One region of the Arthrobacter sp. NicSoilC5 genome, then DNA from elsewhere that is predicted to be linked to it. Evidence: riboswitches for the same ligand, from Rfam matches in the RefSeq annotation. Region 1 holds a riboswitch; each other region holds the start of a gene.
What was found. A riboswitch is a leader RNA that binds a small molecule or an ion and turns the genes downstream of it on or off. The one in region 1 is predicted to bind cyclic di-AMP.
Positions count from the first base shown of each region.

Region 2: another riboswitch for cyclic di-AMP. It lies ahead of LDO22_RS17400 (hypothetical protein); the one in region 1 lies ahead of LDO22_RS18060 (C40 family peptidase).
Region 3: another riboswitch for cyclic di-AMP. It lies ahead of LDO22_RS04110 (LysM domain-containing protein); the one in region 1 lies ahead of LDO22_RS18060 (C40 family peptidase).

Region 1 is NZ_AP024660.1:3,856,322-3,861,264, forward strand. It holds gene serC (phosphoserine transaminase) at 1-490, opposite strand, end outside; gene LDO22_RS18050 (metal-dependent transcriptional regulator) at 786-1,487, shown strand; cyclic di-AMP (ydaO/yuaA leader) riboswitch at 1,594-1,836, shown strand; gene LDO22_RS18055 (M23 family metallopeptidase) at 1,847-2,668, shown strand; cyclic di-AMP (ydaO/yuaA leader) riboswitch at 2,781-2,976, shown strand; gene LDO22_RS18060 (C40 family peptidase) at 3,047-3,727, shown strand; gene LDO22_RS18065 (NlpC/P60 family protein) at 3,892-4,656, shown strand; gene LDO22_RS18070 (HNH endonuclease) at 4,922-4,943, shown strand, end outside.
Region 2 is NZ_AP024660.1:3,700,566-3,705,508, reverse strand. It holds gene LDO22_RS17410 (glycosyltransferase family 39 protein) at 1-299, shown strand, start outside; gene LDO22_RS17405 (glycosyltransferase family 39 protein) at 306-2,417, shown strand; cyclic di-AMP (ydaO/yuaA leader) riboswitch at 2,659-2,820, shown strand; gene LDO22_RS17400 (hypothetical protein) at 2,826-3,545, shown strand; gene LDO22_RS17395 (glyoxalase superfamily protein) at 3,764-4,213, opposite strand; gene upp (uracil phosphoribosyltransferase) at 4,258-4,893, opposite strand; gene LDO22_RS17385 (phosphatase PAP2 family protein) at 4,906-4,943, opposite strand, start outside.
Region 3 is NZ_AP024660.1:893,724-898,666, reverse strand. It holds gene LDO22_RS04115 (protein adenylyltransferase SelO) at 1-1,349, shown strand, start outside; gene LDO22_RS04110 (LysM domain-containing protein) at 1,458-2,303, opposite strand; cyclic di-AMP (ydaO/yuaA leader) riboswitch at 2,307-2,506, opposite strand; gene LDO22_RS04105 (lytic transglycosylase domain-containing protein) at 2,731-4,086, shown strand; gene LDO22_RS04100 (TraR/DksA C4-type zinc finger protein) at 4,108-4,467, shown strand; gene LDO22_RS04095 (DNA alkylation repair protein) at 4,464-4,943, shown strand, end outside.

The sequences.
Region 1 (4,943 bases):
CGGAGACGCGCGTGACCGGCGCCGCCACACCGGTGGAGGTCTCATTCTGCGGCCAGGCATAGACGTCCACGCTGGCCTCGGCCTGCGCCGCCGGACGGGTGCCGGGCTCGGACTTGATAATCGAGGAGGACTCCAGGAAGGGCGCCTTGTTGGTGGCTGCGGCGAACTTTGACCCGAATTCACCGAAGGAGAGGTGCTGGGCCTTCTTCTCCACCAGGCCAAAGCTTGCGATGTCCCAGAACGCCGTGGAGCCGCCAACGCCGAGGACCACCTCATACCCCTCCGGGGCACGGAAGAACTGGCTCAGGCCGTCGCGGACGGATCCGACCAGGTTCTTGACCGGCGCCTGCCGGTGCGAGGTGCCGAGGATGGTCTTGGACGCTGCTGCCAGGGCATCAATCTGTTCCTGGCGGACCTTTGACGGGCCGGCGCCGAACCGCCCGTCCTTGGGCAGGAGGTCGGCGGGGATCGTGATGCTGGTGTCGCTCACAGGTGCTCCAATTCGGCGGGGACGAAAACTTTGGTCCGGACGGGCGGGTAAGGGGTGGCCGGCAGTGCGCGGTGGCTGCGCGGCAGGCCTGTTCCATTCTGCCTGAAGGGCAGTGGGTGCGGGAGCCGGAGGGGGCAAAGTCCAGACAATGAGACGGTCCCGTCCAGGGTGGCTGCGCAGGGGGCAGCTATTCGGACAAAGTCAAAATAGGCTAAGCTAGCCCCCGGACTACCTCGCGGGAACAGAGCGGTACGGTGGGACAACGCAAGGTACTGCGCTCGAGGAGCTGAGCTGGATGACGGATCTGATCGACACTACGGAGATGTACCTCAGGACCATCCTGGAGCTTGAGGAAGAAAACATCGTTGCCCTTCGGGCCCGTATCGCCGAGCGTCTGCGCCACTCCGGCCCCACGGTGTCCCAGACCATCGGCAGGATGGAACGCGACGGACTCGTCGTCGTCTCCGGCGACAGGCACCTGGAACTTACGGACACGGGCCGCAAGCGGGCCACCGAGGTCATGCGCAAGCACCGGCTGGCCGAACGCCTGCTGGCTGACGTCATCGGTTTGGACTGGGCCTACGTGCACGACGAAGCCTGCCGCTGGGAACACGTCATGAGCGAGCGCGTTGAGCGGCGCATCTACGAGATGCTGGACCACCCCACCGAATCGCCCTACGGCAACCCGATCCCCGGCCTCGCCGCCCTGGGCGGACAGCCGGCCACCGGCTTCGCCGACGCGGTCATCAGCCTGGTGGAGGCCATGAAGGGCTACGGCCCCGCCTCTGCCGTGACCATCAGCCGGCTGGCCGAACCCATCCAGGTGGAGCCCGAACTGCTGGCGCAGCTGGACGAAGGCGGGATCCGGCCCGGCGCCGCCGTTGCGCTGGAACGCGTGGGAGATTACATCTCCGTGCGGGTGTCCGGAATCGAAGGGGCACTGGAGCTGCCGCCCGAGGTTGCCGCGCATGTTTTTGTCGCCGTCACCCAGCCCTGAGCCGCGCCTCATACCCCAGCGAAGCGCTTCCACGCAAAGATAACGGAATTGTTACCTAGGGTCTTAAGGCCCTATAGTGGAACCAATCGTTGATACTTAAGCGTTACCCGATCCGGAGCCGAGCTCTGCCAGCGGATCGGGTGCATGAGTCGTTACTGGCAGAGGCGGGGGAACCACAATTGGCAGCGGGGGACTGCCTTGGGGTGAAGTCCGTCAGCAGCAAGCCTCTCCAGTGAAGGATTCTTCCGGGAATACCCCTGTGCAGAAGCTTGCCCATGACGGGCCGGGTCTTTGATCTCTCTGACCCGAATCCGACAGCTAACTCCGCAGGCTTTTCCAGAGAGGAACCCTTCTTGACCATGCAGACCTCCCGGGGCCGCCGCCGCGCGGCAGGCCCCCCTTCGGCACCGCGGGTTGTCGAAGATGTCGCAGCGGAGCGCCCCCGCGATCTGCATCGTGACGCGCGCCGCCGCCGGGGTCCGTTCCGGCAGGTGACGGAGTTTGCCGCCGCCAGCGGCATCGGCCAGAAAGCCGGAATCGCCCTGGCCGCCACCGGTCTGGTGCTGACGGTCACGGTGCCCGCCACCAGCCCCGTCATGGCCACCGATGCCGCCGGCAACGCGCCACTGGCAGCTTCCGCCGTCAGTCCGCAGCCCCAGATTTCCGCTGATATCGGCGCCCAGATCGACTTCAGCCGCTCGGCAGTGGTGACCCAGGCCGACCCCGACGGGAAGCTGAAGCAGCTCCTGAGCGCCCAGTCCGCCGGCTCCGTCACGCGGGCCGCCTCGGCCGGCACCCTGGCCGCACCGCTGGCATCCCTCACCACCGCGTCGCCCTTTGGCTACCGGGTGAGCCCCATCACCGGCGGCTCCGGAGACTTCCACCGCGGCCAGGACTTCGTGGCGCAGTGCGGAACGTCCGTCCTGGCGGCCGCAACCGGCACCGTGACCTTCGCAGGCTGGCACCAGTACGGCGGTGGGAACCGGGTGGTCATCGATCACGGCAATGGGCTGGAGACCACCTACAACCACCTGTCGTCGTTCAACGTCAAGGTCGGACAGACCGTCTCCCGCGGCGAGGTCGTGGCGCTCAGCGGCACCACGGGCGCCTCCACCGGCTGCCACCTGCACTTTGAGGTCCAGGTCAACGGCGAAGTGGTCGATCCCATGGGCTGGCTGTAACCGAATGAGTGTGCACTCTCAGATCGCAGTGACCTGCCGTGACCTGAATGTGACATTGAAACAAAACTGCTGTACCGTCTAACTCGCGTCAACTTTTCCGAAGTTGACGCTCTTGAGTGGATTGCCTAACTCTGCCACCGCTCAAGGTCCGTTCGCATTTCATCGTCTGGCAGGGGCGGGGGAACCAATTTTGGCCTTCATTTCCTGAAGGCCTTGGGGTTAAGTCATGAGCTTCCCAGGAAGCAGAGTGGCCGGGTGACTCCCATCCGAATCCGACAGCTCACCTCGCAGGCATTGGGAGAGGCTACCTTCGTGTCTTCACGCCATCATTCTGCGCGCCACCGTGCGCAAACGGTTCGCACCAACCCCCTGGACGCCGTGTCCAAGGCCGTCAGTGCAAATGCCGGGACCGTAGGCCGCCAGGCTGCCGTTGTGGCAGCCGCATCGGGCCTTATCCTGAGCATGGGCCTGCCCGCCACCGCAGCTGACACCACCGCCGGTGTCTCCGCATCCACCGAGTCCGGTTCGGCCCAAACGGCCCTCGCCGTCACCGCCGCCCCCACGGCCACGGTTTCCTTCGAGCGTCCCGCCGTCAAGACCACCGCAGCTCCAAAGGTGGAAGCGGTGCGTCCCCAGTCCACCGCACCGGCCGTGCGCGACGCCGCTGCCACCGCAGGCCAGGATGCTGCCCCTGCCGCCAAGGCTGCCGAGACTGTCTCCGCCGCAACCTCCGGTATTGCAGCAATCGCCTACACCGGCATTGGCCACTCCTACGTCTGGGGCGGCACCAGCCCCGTCACCGGCTGGGACTGCTCCGGGTTCGTCCAGTGGGTCTACGCCCAGGCCGGCATCAGCATCCCCCGCACCAACGCGTGGAACATCATGACCCCCACCTCCACCCCGCAGCCGGGCGATCTTGTGGTCCAGAACGGCGGCGCGCACGTGGGCATCTACGTCGGCAACGGCATGATGGTCAGCGCACTCAACCCTTCCCAGGGCACGCTGCTCCACTCGCCTGCAGCCACCGGTACCTCGTCGTACTACCACCTCAACAAGTAGTTCTTGGGCTTCACGCTCCAAGGGCTATTTCTTTGCCCAAAGCTTTTTCGCTAGAAACCACATCCCCGTTCGGGATGCGCCGGCGTACCCCCAAGATGCCGGCGCATCCAGCTTCCCTTTGCCTGCCTACACGCGGTTCGAAGGAAAAACGAAAGAGAGAACTGATGACGACTCGTGCTACCGCACGGCACCGCGCCGAGGTCACCAAAACCAACTCGATCTCTGTCATTGCCAAAGCTGTCAGCGACAACGCCGGTGGCATGGGCCGCCAGGCTGCTGTCATCGCTGCTGCTTCCGGCCTGGTCCTGACCAGCGGCATTGCGGCCAACGCCGCCGACACCAACGTCAAGCGCGATTCCGCTCCCGCGTCCCAGATGGAAGTTGAATCCGTCGTCGACGCCCCGATCTCCGCGGCTTCCACCATTGCCATCAGCTACGAGAAGCCTGCCGTTACCACCACGCCGGCTCCCGTCGCCGAGCCTGAGCCCGAGGTTCAGGTACAGGAAGCTGCACCTGCCGCCCAGCCGGCTGCTCCCAAGGTCACCGCCAAGGTTGCCACGGCTGCCGCTCCGGCCGCCCCTGCAGCCCAGGCTTCGGCCAGCGGCAAGGGTGCTGCCATCCTGTCCGCAGCCTACGCACAGCTCGGTGTCATGCAGGACTGCACCATGCTGGTGACCAACTCCCTGGCCGCCGTGGGCATCCACTTCCACGACTGGCCGGCCGGTTACCTGTCCCTGGGCCGCACCGTGAGTGCAGCCGAAGCGCAGCCGGGCGACCTTATCTACTACGCCAACGGCGGCTCGGGCATGGCCCACATCGCTGTGTACGCCGGCAACGGCATGGCCGTCCACGGTGGCTACAACGGAAACCAGACCGTGGTCTTCAGCGCGAACGTGGGTTCCGGCCCCGTCTTCATCCGCGTCAACTAATAATTCCAGTGGCTGCCTGATCCAGCGCCGGCCGCGAATTGGGCAAGGGACCCCCGCCATCAGGCGGGGGTCCCTTGCGTCTTAATGGGCTTCTCCAGTGGAGCCCTTGCCCTTCCCGTCTTCGGGCCCGGTTCGGCTCCGGGACGGCGATTACCTGATTCTGCATTTCTTTGTTTACTCTTGTGATGTCGATCCATAGCCCGGACATGCCGAGGGCAGCCGGCCCTCGTGCCCCTGACGGGTGCGGCCGTGAAGAGGTAAGTGCATGCGCACTCTCGTTCTGAATG
Region 2 (4,943 bases), 160 kb from region 1:
CCACCACCACGAAGTGGTCCGCGATCGTCTCCGGCGCCAGCCAGGCAGCAAGCCTGGAACTTGCCACGAACACCAACGTCATCGCGCTCGGCGGCTGGAACGGCGGGGATCCGTACCCCACGCTCGCCCAGTTCCAGGACATGGTGTCCAAGGGTGAGATCGGATATTACATCCAGGGCGGCGGCATGGGTGGCGGGATGGGCGGCCGGGGCGGCAACTCGGAGGTGGCGGCCTGGGTGCAGGCCAACTTCCAGGCCCAGACCGTGGGCAATTCCACCGTCTACGACCTGGCCAAGTAGCCCGCCATGGCCAGCCGCTACCCCAGCTCCATGACTTCAGGCCCAACAACCGGGTCCACGCGCCCCCGCCTGCATCACGCGTCGGGAGGGGGCGGGGCCACCACGGCCCGGGGGACCAGGCCCGGCAGCCGGCGCCGGGATCCCCTCGGCCGACGGCGGAACCTCGAACTGGCAGCGGTGCTGGCGGGCACGGCGGCGCTGTACTTGTGGAATCTCGGGGCGTCCGGCTGGGCCAACGCCTTCTACTCCGCCGCGGCCCAGGCGGGTTCGCAGGACTGGACGGCCTGGTTCTTCGGTTCCTCGGACGCTGCCAACTCCATCACGGTGGACAAGCCGCCGGCGTCCCTGTGGGTCATGGGGTTGTCGGTCCGGCTGTTTGGGCTGAACCCGTGGAGCATCCTGGTTCCTCAGGCGCTGATGGGCGTAGCGGCCGCCTGGCTGCTCTACCTGTCCGTGCGCCGGACCGCGGTGCATGCCACCGGAGATGCCACCGCTGCCCACCGGGCGGGCTTGCTGGGAGCCGCGGTGTTGGCCCTCACCCCGGTTGCCACGCTGATGTTCCGGTTCAACAACCCGGATGCCCTGCTGGTGCTGCTCATGACGGCGGCCGCGTACGCGGTCCTCCGCGCGGTCCAGGAGGACCGGTTGCGCTGGCTCCTGCTGGCCGGGGTGTTTCTGGGCTTTGGATTCCTGACCAAGCAACTGCAGGTCCTGCTGGTGGTTCCCGGTTTTGCCGTGGCCTACGCGGTTGCGGGGCCGGGCAGGCTGGGCCGGCGCCTGCTGCGGTTGGCCGCGGCCGGGGCGGCGATGGTGGTTTCCGCGGGCTGGTGGCTCGTGGCCGTGCAGCTGACGCCGGCCGGCATGCGGCCCTACATCGGCGGTTCGCAGGACAACTCCATCCTGGAGCTGACCCTCGGCTACAACGGACTGGGCAGGCTGACGGGCGACGAAACGGGCAGCGTGGGCGGCGGCAACGGCTGGGGCGTTCCCGGCCTGTTCCGGATGTTCAACAACGAGTTCGGTGGCCAGATCGCCTGGCTGCTGCCTTCCGCCCTGATCCTTGCGGCCGGCCTGCTGTGGGTCGGCCGGCGGGCACCGCGGACGGATCCGGTGCGCGCGTCCGTGCTGGTCTGGGGCTCCTGGGTGCTGGTGACCGGCCTGGTGTTCAGCTTCATGGCGGGCATCATCCACCCCTACTACGCCGTGGCGCTGGCGCCGGGCATCGCCGGGCTGACCGGCCTGGGCGCAGTCCTGCTGTGGCAGCACAGGCAGCAGGCGGCCGCCGCAATCGTGCTCGGGGCCGCAGTGGCCGCGGCAGCCCTGACGGCGTTCTCCCTGCTGGGCACCACCTCGGCCTACGGTCCGTGGCTGCGCTGGGTGGTCCTTGCAGGCGGGCTGGCCGGGGCAGTAGGAGCCGGTTTCAGCAAGTTCCTGGGTATGCGTTCGGTGCAGCGGGCGACGGCGGCCCTGGCCATCACGGCGTCGCTCGCCGGACCGCTGGCCTACTCCATCTCCACGGCCTCCACACCGCACAGCGGGGCAATCGTCAGTGCCGGCCCCACGGCCGGCTTCGGCGTTGGGCCAGGTGGTGCTCCCGCCGGCGTCCGGAACAGCCGGAACGGGTCCGGCCCGAACAGCACCGGCGGTTCAGGTATTGCGGGGCAAGGCAACACAAACCCGGGCAGTGCGGGGCAGGGCTTCCGGCAGCCGAACGCCCAGGGCGGCGCGGGCTTCGCGGGTGGCCGCGGGGGTGGCGTGGGTGGCCTCCTGGGTGCGCCCACGCCGTCGGCTGACCTGGTCGCCGCGCTCAAGAGCAGCGCCTCAAGCTACACGTGGGCCGCGGCCGTGGTGGGCTCCAACAACGCCGCAGGTTACCAACTGGCAACGGAGCTGCCGGTCATGGCGGTGGGCGGCTTCAACGGCACCGACCCCTCCCCCACGTTGGCGCAGTTCCAGGACCTGGTAGCCCGGGGAGAGATCCATTACTTTATCGGTGGCGGAGCCATGCGCTCCACCACCGGTTCGGACGCTGCCACCCGGATCGCGGAGTGGGTGGCAGCCAATTTCACGTCGCAGATCATGGGCGGCACTACGGTCTACGAACTGACCGGCCACTAGCGGAGGACGCCCCGGGGACCCGGCCTTGGGCTGCATGATGCTCTGGCACGCGAGTGCCCGGGGTGAATGGTGCCCGGGGGCCCGGCAGTCCATTACGGGGATACTCCCGGCGCAGTCAGACAACCCGACGCGCTGCCGGCCGTGACTTCCGTTACCTAAATGTGACTTTCATTTAATCTTCCTGTACCGTCGATTGGGTGCGGTCCCCGTTCGGGCCGCATATCCCGGGTTGACGCCAAGCTCTGCCGCTTCCCCGGATTTCCGATTGAGCAACGGCAGAGGCGGGGGACCCACCGTCCCGGGCAATGATTGCCCTTGGGGTTAAGCCAGTACGTGATTTTTCCGTACGGCCGGATGCCCTCATCCGAACCCGACAGCTAACTCCGCAGGTGTGAGAGGCGATCAATCATGTCCAAAAACACGGCAGAAGCACGCCTGCATGCCAAGGCTAAACATAAGGCCACGCAGCAGGCAAAGAAAACCACCCTCGGCCGCAGGGCCGGAATCCTCGCAGTATCCTGCGCGGTGCTGGTTGGGGTCGGCGCAGCCGGCCAGGCCACCAGCAGCATGGCCCCGGTGTCATCGACCCAGGCAACCCAGGCAGCGTCCGATGCCCAGATGAGCATCGAGAAGAGCGAGATCCGCTCCAACCCGGTGGAGAGCCCCGCTCCCGCCGCAATCGCAGTGGCGCCCCAGGCGGCGGAGCCCGCTCCCGCGGCCCCGGCACCCGCCGCCCCCGCGCCGGCCGCGCCAGCGCCTGCACCGGCACCTGCACCCGAGCCCGCCCCGGCTCCTGAGCCGGCACCCGCCGTCGCGGTCAACGACCCCGCTGGCGCCCAGGCCTACGCCGCCAGCCAGCTGGCCACATTCGGCTGGGGACCGGACCAGATGCAGTGCCTGCAGACCCTGTGGACCAAGGAATCCGACTGGACCACCACGGCCACCAATCCCAGCAGCGGGGCGTACGGAATCGTCCAGTCCCTCCCGGCCGAGAAGATGGCCAGCTCCGGCGCGGACTACCTCACCAACTACCGCACCCAGATCAACTGGGGCCTGGATTACATCAAGAAGAGCTACCAGTCCCCCTGCGGCGCACTGAACTTCCACCTGGCGCACAACTGGTACTAGGCACCGCTCCCCTGCGGCTGCGCGTCGAAGGACCACCCTCCGCGGAGCCTGCCCTGCATTGACCGCGGCCGACGGCGCGTCCCTGCTCTCCGCCGTCGTACGCCTTGGGCAGGGGCACAGCAGAGCATTGCAGCATCACCACTGCCCGCATCCAAACGGATGCGGGCAGTGGTGTTTTAACCCCCTGCTGTCTTAACCCCGGGTTGAGCTGCAGTGCCCTATGGTGCGGACGTTAGGGTCGCGGTGGTTGGGGTTGCGGAGCCTGTGATTGCGGTGCTTTCGGTTGCGTCCGGCCCGGCGTTCCGCCACGGGATGTACTGGACGGACCACTTGTTGCCGTCCGGATCGGCGAAGTACACGAAGTGGCCCCACGGCAGCACTTCGATATCACTGACGTCCACACCGTTGTTCTTCAGGTGGTCGTGTGCGGCCTGGATGTCGTCCACCACCAGCTGCAGGTTTGACCCCGTGCCCGGAGTTGCGTCCACCAGCCCCTCCCCCAAACAGATGGAGCAGGCGGATCCGGGCGGCGTCAGCTGCACAAAGCGGATGTCGTCCGAAGGCCGCTCGTCATAGTCGGCGTTGAAGCCCACCCTGTTGACGTAGAAATCCTTGGCGCGGTCGACGTCGGACACGGGGACAAAGACAAGTTCGAGTTTCCAGTCCATCCGCACAGGCTAGCGGCGGTGATCCTGCCGGAAAAGGGGGAAGGCTACCCTGCGATGCCGTACAGGCGGTCGCCGGCATCGCCCAGGCCGGGAACGATGTAGGACTTCTCGTTGAGCTTCTCGTCGATGGAGGCCAGGACGATGTGCACGTTCGCGTCGCCCAGTTCCTCCTCCAGCTTGGCCAGGCCCTCCGGGGCCGCCAGCAGGCAGATGCAGGTGACGTCGGACGCGCCCCGCTTGAAGAGGAACTTGATGGCCTCGCGCAGAGTGCCGCCGGTGGCCAGCATGGGGTCCAGGACGAATACCTGGCGGCCGGTCAGGTCCTCCGGCAGGCGCTCCGCGTAGGTGATGATGTCCAGCGTCTCCTCGTCCCGGGCCATGCCCAGGAAGCCAACCTCGGCGGTGGGGACCAGCTTGGTCATGCCCTCCAGCATGCCCAGGCCTGCGCGCAGGATGGGGACTACCAGCGGGGTGGGCTTGGTGAACGCCGTGCCAATGGTGGTGCTGACGGGGGTTTCGATGGTGACGGGCTCCGTGCGGACCTCCCGCGTGGCTTCGTAGGCCAGCAGGGTCACCAGCTCTTCCGTCAGCTGGCGGAAGACCGGCGACGGCGTGTTCTTGTCCCGCAGGACGGTGAGCTTGTGGGCGACCAGGGGGTGGTCAACAACGAGAGTACGCATCCCCCAAAACTATCATCCGGCGGTGTCCTTGTTGTGGCTGCCGTGGGCAT
Region 3 (4,943 bases), 1.7 Mb from region 1:
TCCTGAACGAGAAACTGGCAACGGACCTGGGCCTCGACCCGCAGTACCTGCGCAGCCCCGAGGGTGTGCGGCTCCTTGTGGGAAACCATGTGCCGGCCGGTGCCACACCCGTGGCGCAGGCGTACGCCGGACACCAGTTTGGCGGGTATTCGCCCCTGCTCGGCGACGGACGGGCCCTGCTGCTGGGCGAGGTCACTGACCGGGCCGGCCGCCTCCTGGACGTCCATCTCAAAGGTTCGGGGCGAACGCCCTTCGCCCGCGCGGGGGACGGCCGTGCCGTGGTCGGGCCCATGCTGCGTGAGTACATAGTCAGTGAGGCCATGCACGCACTGCACATTCCCACCACCCGTTCACTCGCCGTCGTGGCCACCGGCCGGCAGGTCCGGCGCGATGACATGCTGCCCGGTGCCGTCCTGGCGCGGGTTGCGGGCAGCCATTTGCGCGTCGGCAGCTTCCAGTACGCCCGCGCCACCGAAAATATGGACCTCCTGAAGCGGCTGGCGGACCACGCCATCGGCAGGCACTACCCCCACGCGGCGGATGCCGACAACCCCTACCTTGCGCTGTTCGCGGCGGTCGTCTCCGCCCAGGCGGAGCTGGTGGCCCGGTGGATGCTCGTTGGCTTCGTACACGGGGTCATGAACACGGACAACATGACCATCTCCGGGGAAACCATCGACTACGGCCCGTGCGCGTTCATGGATGCCTTCAACCCGGCCGCCGTTTACAGTTCCATTGACGTCGGCGGACGCTATGCCTATGCCAACCAGCCTGTCCTGGCCGAATGGAACCTGGCCCGGCTCGCCGAGGCCATGCTGCCGCTGATTGACAAGGACCAGGAGAAGGCCGTGGCCCCGGCAGTGGAGGTCCTGGGCAGTTTCCGGGGCCACTACAGCCAGGCATGGACCCGCGGGATTACGGCCAAGCTGGGACTGGACAGCGTCGATGAAAACGGCGCCGGGGCCCTGGTGGATGATGTCCTCGACCTTCTTAAGGACGGACCCGTGGACTACACCCTGTTCTTCCGCAACCTGGGCAAAGCGGCCCGCGGGGACCTTCGTCCCGTGCGCGGCATGGTCCTCGACCTGGCCGCCCTCGATGCCTGGCTGGACCGGTGGCAGGCGCTGCAACCTGACCCGGAGCTGATGGACAGCGTGAACCCGGCCTACATTCCGCGGAACCACCTGGTGGAAGAGGCGCTGTCCGCTGCCACCGCCGGAAACCTGGCTCCACTGCAGCAACTGCTGGAGGCGGTCAGCGCCCCCTTCACCGAGCGGCCCGGCCTGGAACGCTACCTGCAGGGGGCGCCCGACGACTTCGGCAGCTACATGACCTTCTGCGGCACCTGACCGCAGCGGGCCGCGGGGGCAAAACGACAGGAGGGTGGCAACCGGTATTCCCGGCTGCCACCCTCCTGCTTCGTCCGGGGCCGCCAAGGGCACCGGACAGTGCGAAGACTAGGCTACGCGCACAGCGGAGTAGCCGCCGAGCCAGCTGATGGAGTGCACCTGCGTGTCGAAGCCGTTGACGCCGCCGCTGACAACCTGGCCGTTGCCTGCGTAAACGCCCACGTGGCCGGAGGTGATGATCAGGTCGCCGGGGGCGGGAGCGCCTACAACGGTGCCGTACTGGAAGAACTGGGTGGGGGCCAGGTCGCCCACGGACTTGCCGACGGAACGCAGCGCCTTCTCGACCATGGCGGTGCAATCCTGCTTGACGCCCAGCTGGCCGTAGGCCGAGGCGAGGATCGCTGCGCCGGTGCCGGTGCCGGTGGTTGATGCCACGGGGGTTGCCGAGGCGTAAGACATGTTCATGCCGGTGTTCGCCGGAGCGGTGGCGGCTGCGGCCTGCACGGGTGCTGCTGCAGGGGCCGGCGCCGGGGCTGCGGTGTAGCCTGCGCCCGGAATCTGGATCTGGTCGCCCGGGTAGATGATCGAGGACAGTCCCAGGCCGTTGGCGGACAGCACGTCATTGAGGCTGACGCCGTAGGCTGAAGCGATGGCGCCAAGGGTGTCGCCGGAAACGACGGTGTGGACGTTGCCTGCTGCTGCAGCGGGGGCTGCGGCCGGGGCAGCGGGTGCCGAGGTGGCCTGGACGCTGGTCTGCTCAGTGGTGTCCGGGCCGGATACACCTGCATGGGCCGGGGCGCCGACTCCGAAGGCAATGCCGGACGCTGCAGCAACGGCGAGCGCCGGGCGGCCCAGCGAGCGGGCTTGGGATTTTGCTGTTACGGCGAGGCCCTCGAGCACAATGGAGCGGGCCGGAGTCGCGCGGTGACGGGCTGAAATGGAATTTTTTGACACGGTTGATCGCCTCTCCCATGCCTGCGGGGTGAGCTGTCGGGTTCGGGCTGGAGATACCCGGCCGGAAGCGGCTCCGCGGTAGGCGGAAGCGCATTCGACTTAACCCCTAGGCCACAATATGGCCGTGGAAACTTGGTTCCCCCGTCCCTGCCAACTGGAGCGGTTGGATCCCATGATCAGCGGCAGGGCTCGGCATGCTGACGGGAATGTCCCGTCTGAGAGGGACACCAGTCGACCATAACCCAGGTGCATCGCAATTGTCACATTTGGATAACATACGAGGTTCTTCTCTCGCATTGCGCAAACGTCTGGACATTCCAGGGCGTTCCTGGGCGGACCTCTGCTGATACTTTTCCTGTTGAGCACGGTAACAATGTGGAAACAGCAGCCTGCGTTGCGCGGGAATCCGGCGGTAAGCTTCCGGACTATGCCCCTGTTCGTGACCATCGCGAGGCTCCCTTGGCAGGGAGGCCTCCTGGCCCTTGCCCTGGCCGCAGGCACCATGCTGCCGGCGGCGGCCGACGAGCCGCCACCGCCCGGCGGGTATCCCTCCTGGGCGGACGTGCAGGAGGCGAAATCGTCCGAAGCGGCAAAAGCCGCAGAAATCGCCACCATTAATGGACTCCTGACGGACCTTGAGGCGGATTCGGAGGCAGCAGGCGGGATGGCCGTGCGCTCGGCCGCCGACTATGCCGCCGCAGACGCCGCGCTGCAGGCAGCCACCTCCCGCCTGGATACCCTGTCCGCCCACGCTGCCCGTGCCAACGCGGAGCTGGCCCGGCACCGGAAGGACATCGGTGCCCTGGCCGTCCAGTCCTACAAGACCGGCGGTACCAATGCAGGATTCTTCGTCGCGCTGGACGCCCTGGAAACCAACAGCGTCCAGGGGCTCAACCTGGTCAAGCTCGTGGGCGACAAGACTGCCACCCTGGTCGCCAATGCTGCCGCCGCCGAAAAGACGGCCACCGCCCTCACCGAACAGGAAAAAGCCGCCAGGAGCGAGCGGGAACGCCTGTCCGGGGAAGCGAAAGCAAAACTGGACGCCGCACGTTCCGCCCAGGATTCGCTGGCCCGGCGCGTCGCAGAGGAGCAGCGGCACGGCAGCGAGCTGACCGCCCAGCTCGCCACCCTGAAAGGTACGACGGCGGCCATGGAGGGTGAGTACCGCCAGGGCCAGGCCGCACTGGCCGCCTACGAGGCGGCCCAGGCGGCCAAACGTGCCGCCGCTGAGGAGCAGGCCCGCGGGCAGGCGGAGGCTGCAGCCAGGGCGGCCGCAGTGGCAGCCCGGCAGCCAAAGGCGCCCGCACCCGCTGCCGACCCTGGCCAGGCCAATCCGGCCCAACCCGGTCCGGCCCCCGGCGCCGTCAGCAATCCCGGCGTCAGCAACCCCGGCCCTCCCGCTCCGGAAGACCCGGCACCGGCCCCGCCAAGCCCTCCCGCCGTCGTCGTGCCTTCTGTTCCCGGCGGTGCGGTGAACGACCCCGCCGGGGCCAAAAGCTACGCGTCCGGACGCCTGCCCGCCTACGGGTGGGGCCAGGACCAGTTCCTGTGCCTGGCCCAGCTGTGGACCAAGGAGTCCAACTGGCTGACCACCGCCACCAACGCCTATTCCGGAGCCTATGGGATTCCGCAGGCCCTGCCCCCGGGGAAGTACGCCAGCGCCGGCGGTGACTGGCTCACCAGCTACCGCACCCAGATCGAATGGGGCCTGGGCTACATCCGCGACCGCTACGGTTCCCCGTGCGCGGCCTGGAACCACTCCGTATCCCTGAACTGGTACTGACTGACGCGTTAGGCTGTCAACATGCCAGATTTCGAACGGTTCCGTGCGCTGCTCGAAGAGGAGCGGGCGCGGCGCCTGGCACTATTGCCGGCGCTGCGGGCGGACATCGAGGCAGCAAACTCGGCGCGCCAGGATTCCAACGTCGACGACGAGCACGATCCCGAGGGTGCCACCATCGCCTTCGAACTCTCACAGGCCTCCGCGCTCCTGAAACAGAGTTCGGCGGGCCTGGACCAGATTGAGGCGGCCCTTGCCCGGCTGGCGGCGGGGACCTATGGAACCTGCGCCGTCTGCGGGGAGCCCATCGCCGAGGGCAGGCTTGAAGCCCGCCCCTGGACCCCGTACTGCATCCGGCACGCGGCGTCCGGGCGCGGACTGTGACCGGTACGGCGGACGTTGTGTCCGCGGCGGCGGATTTCGTGGACCGGACCCTGCAGAACGAGGGCGCCTGGTATCGTGCGGACGACGTCGGCGCCCGGCTGGGCGGGGTACTGGCCTCTTATGGTTCGTCTGTGGGGGCCGTCCGCGGGACCGTGCGTGATGCGCTGCGGAAGTTCAAGGACCTGGACCATGACGGCACGGTCATGCTGGCCTCCGCCCTGTGGGGTCAGCCGCGGCCCGGTTCCCGGCCGGTGTTCGAGCGCCGCCTGGCAGCGGTGGTGCTGCTGCAGTCACGGTTGCGGCTGCTCCGTCACTCTGACCTGACCCGGCTGGAGGGCTTCCTTCGCTCCGCGCAGGCGGCGGACCTGACCGGGCCCCTTCTTACCGACGTCCTGGTCCCGTTGCTGGCGGGGCTGGGGGAGCGCGAGCGGCAGCGGGCAGGTGTTGTCCTGGCGCGGTGGCGGGAAGACCCCGAC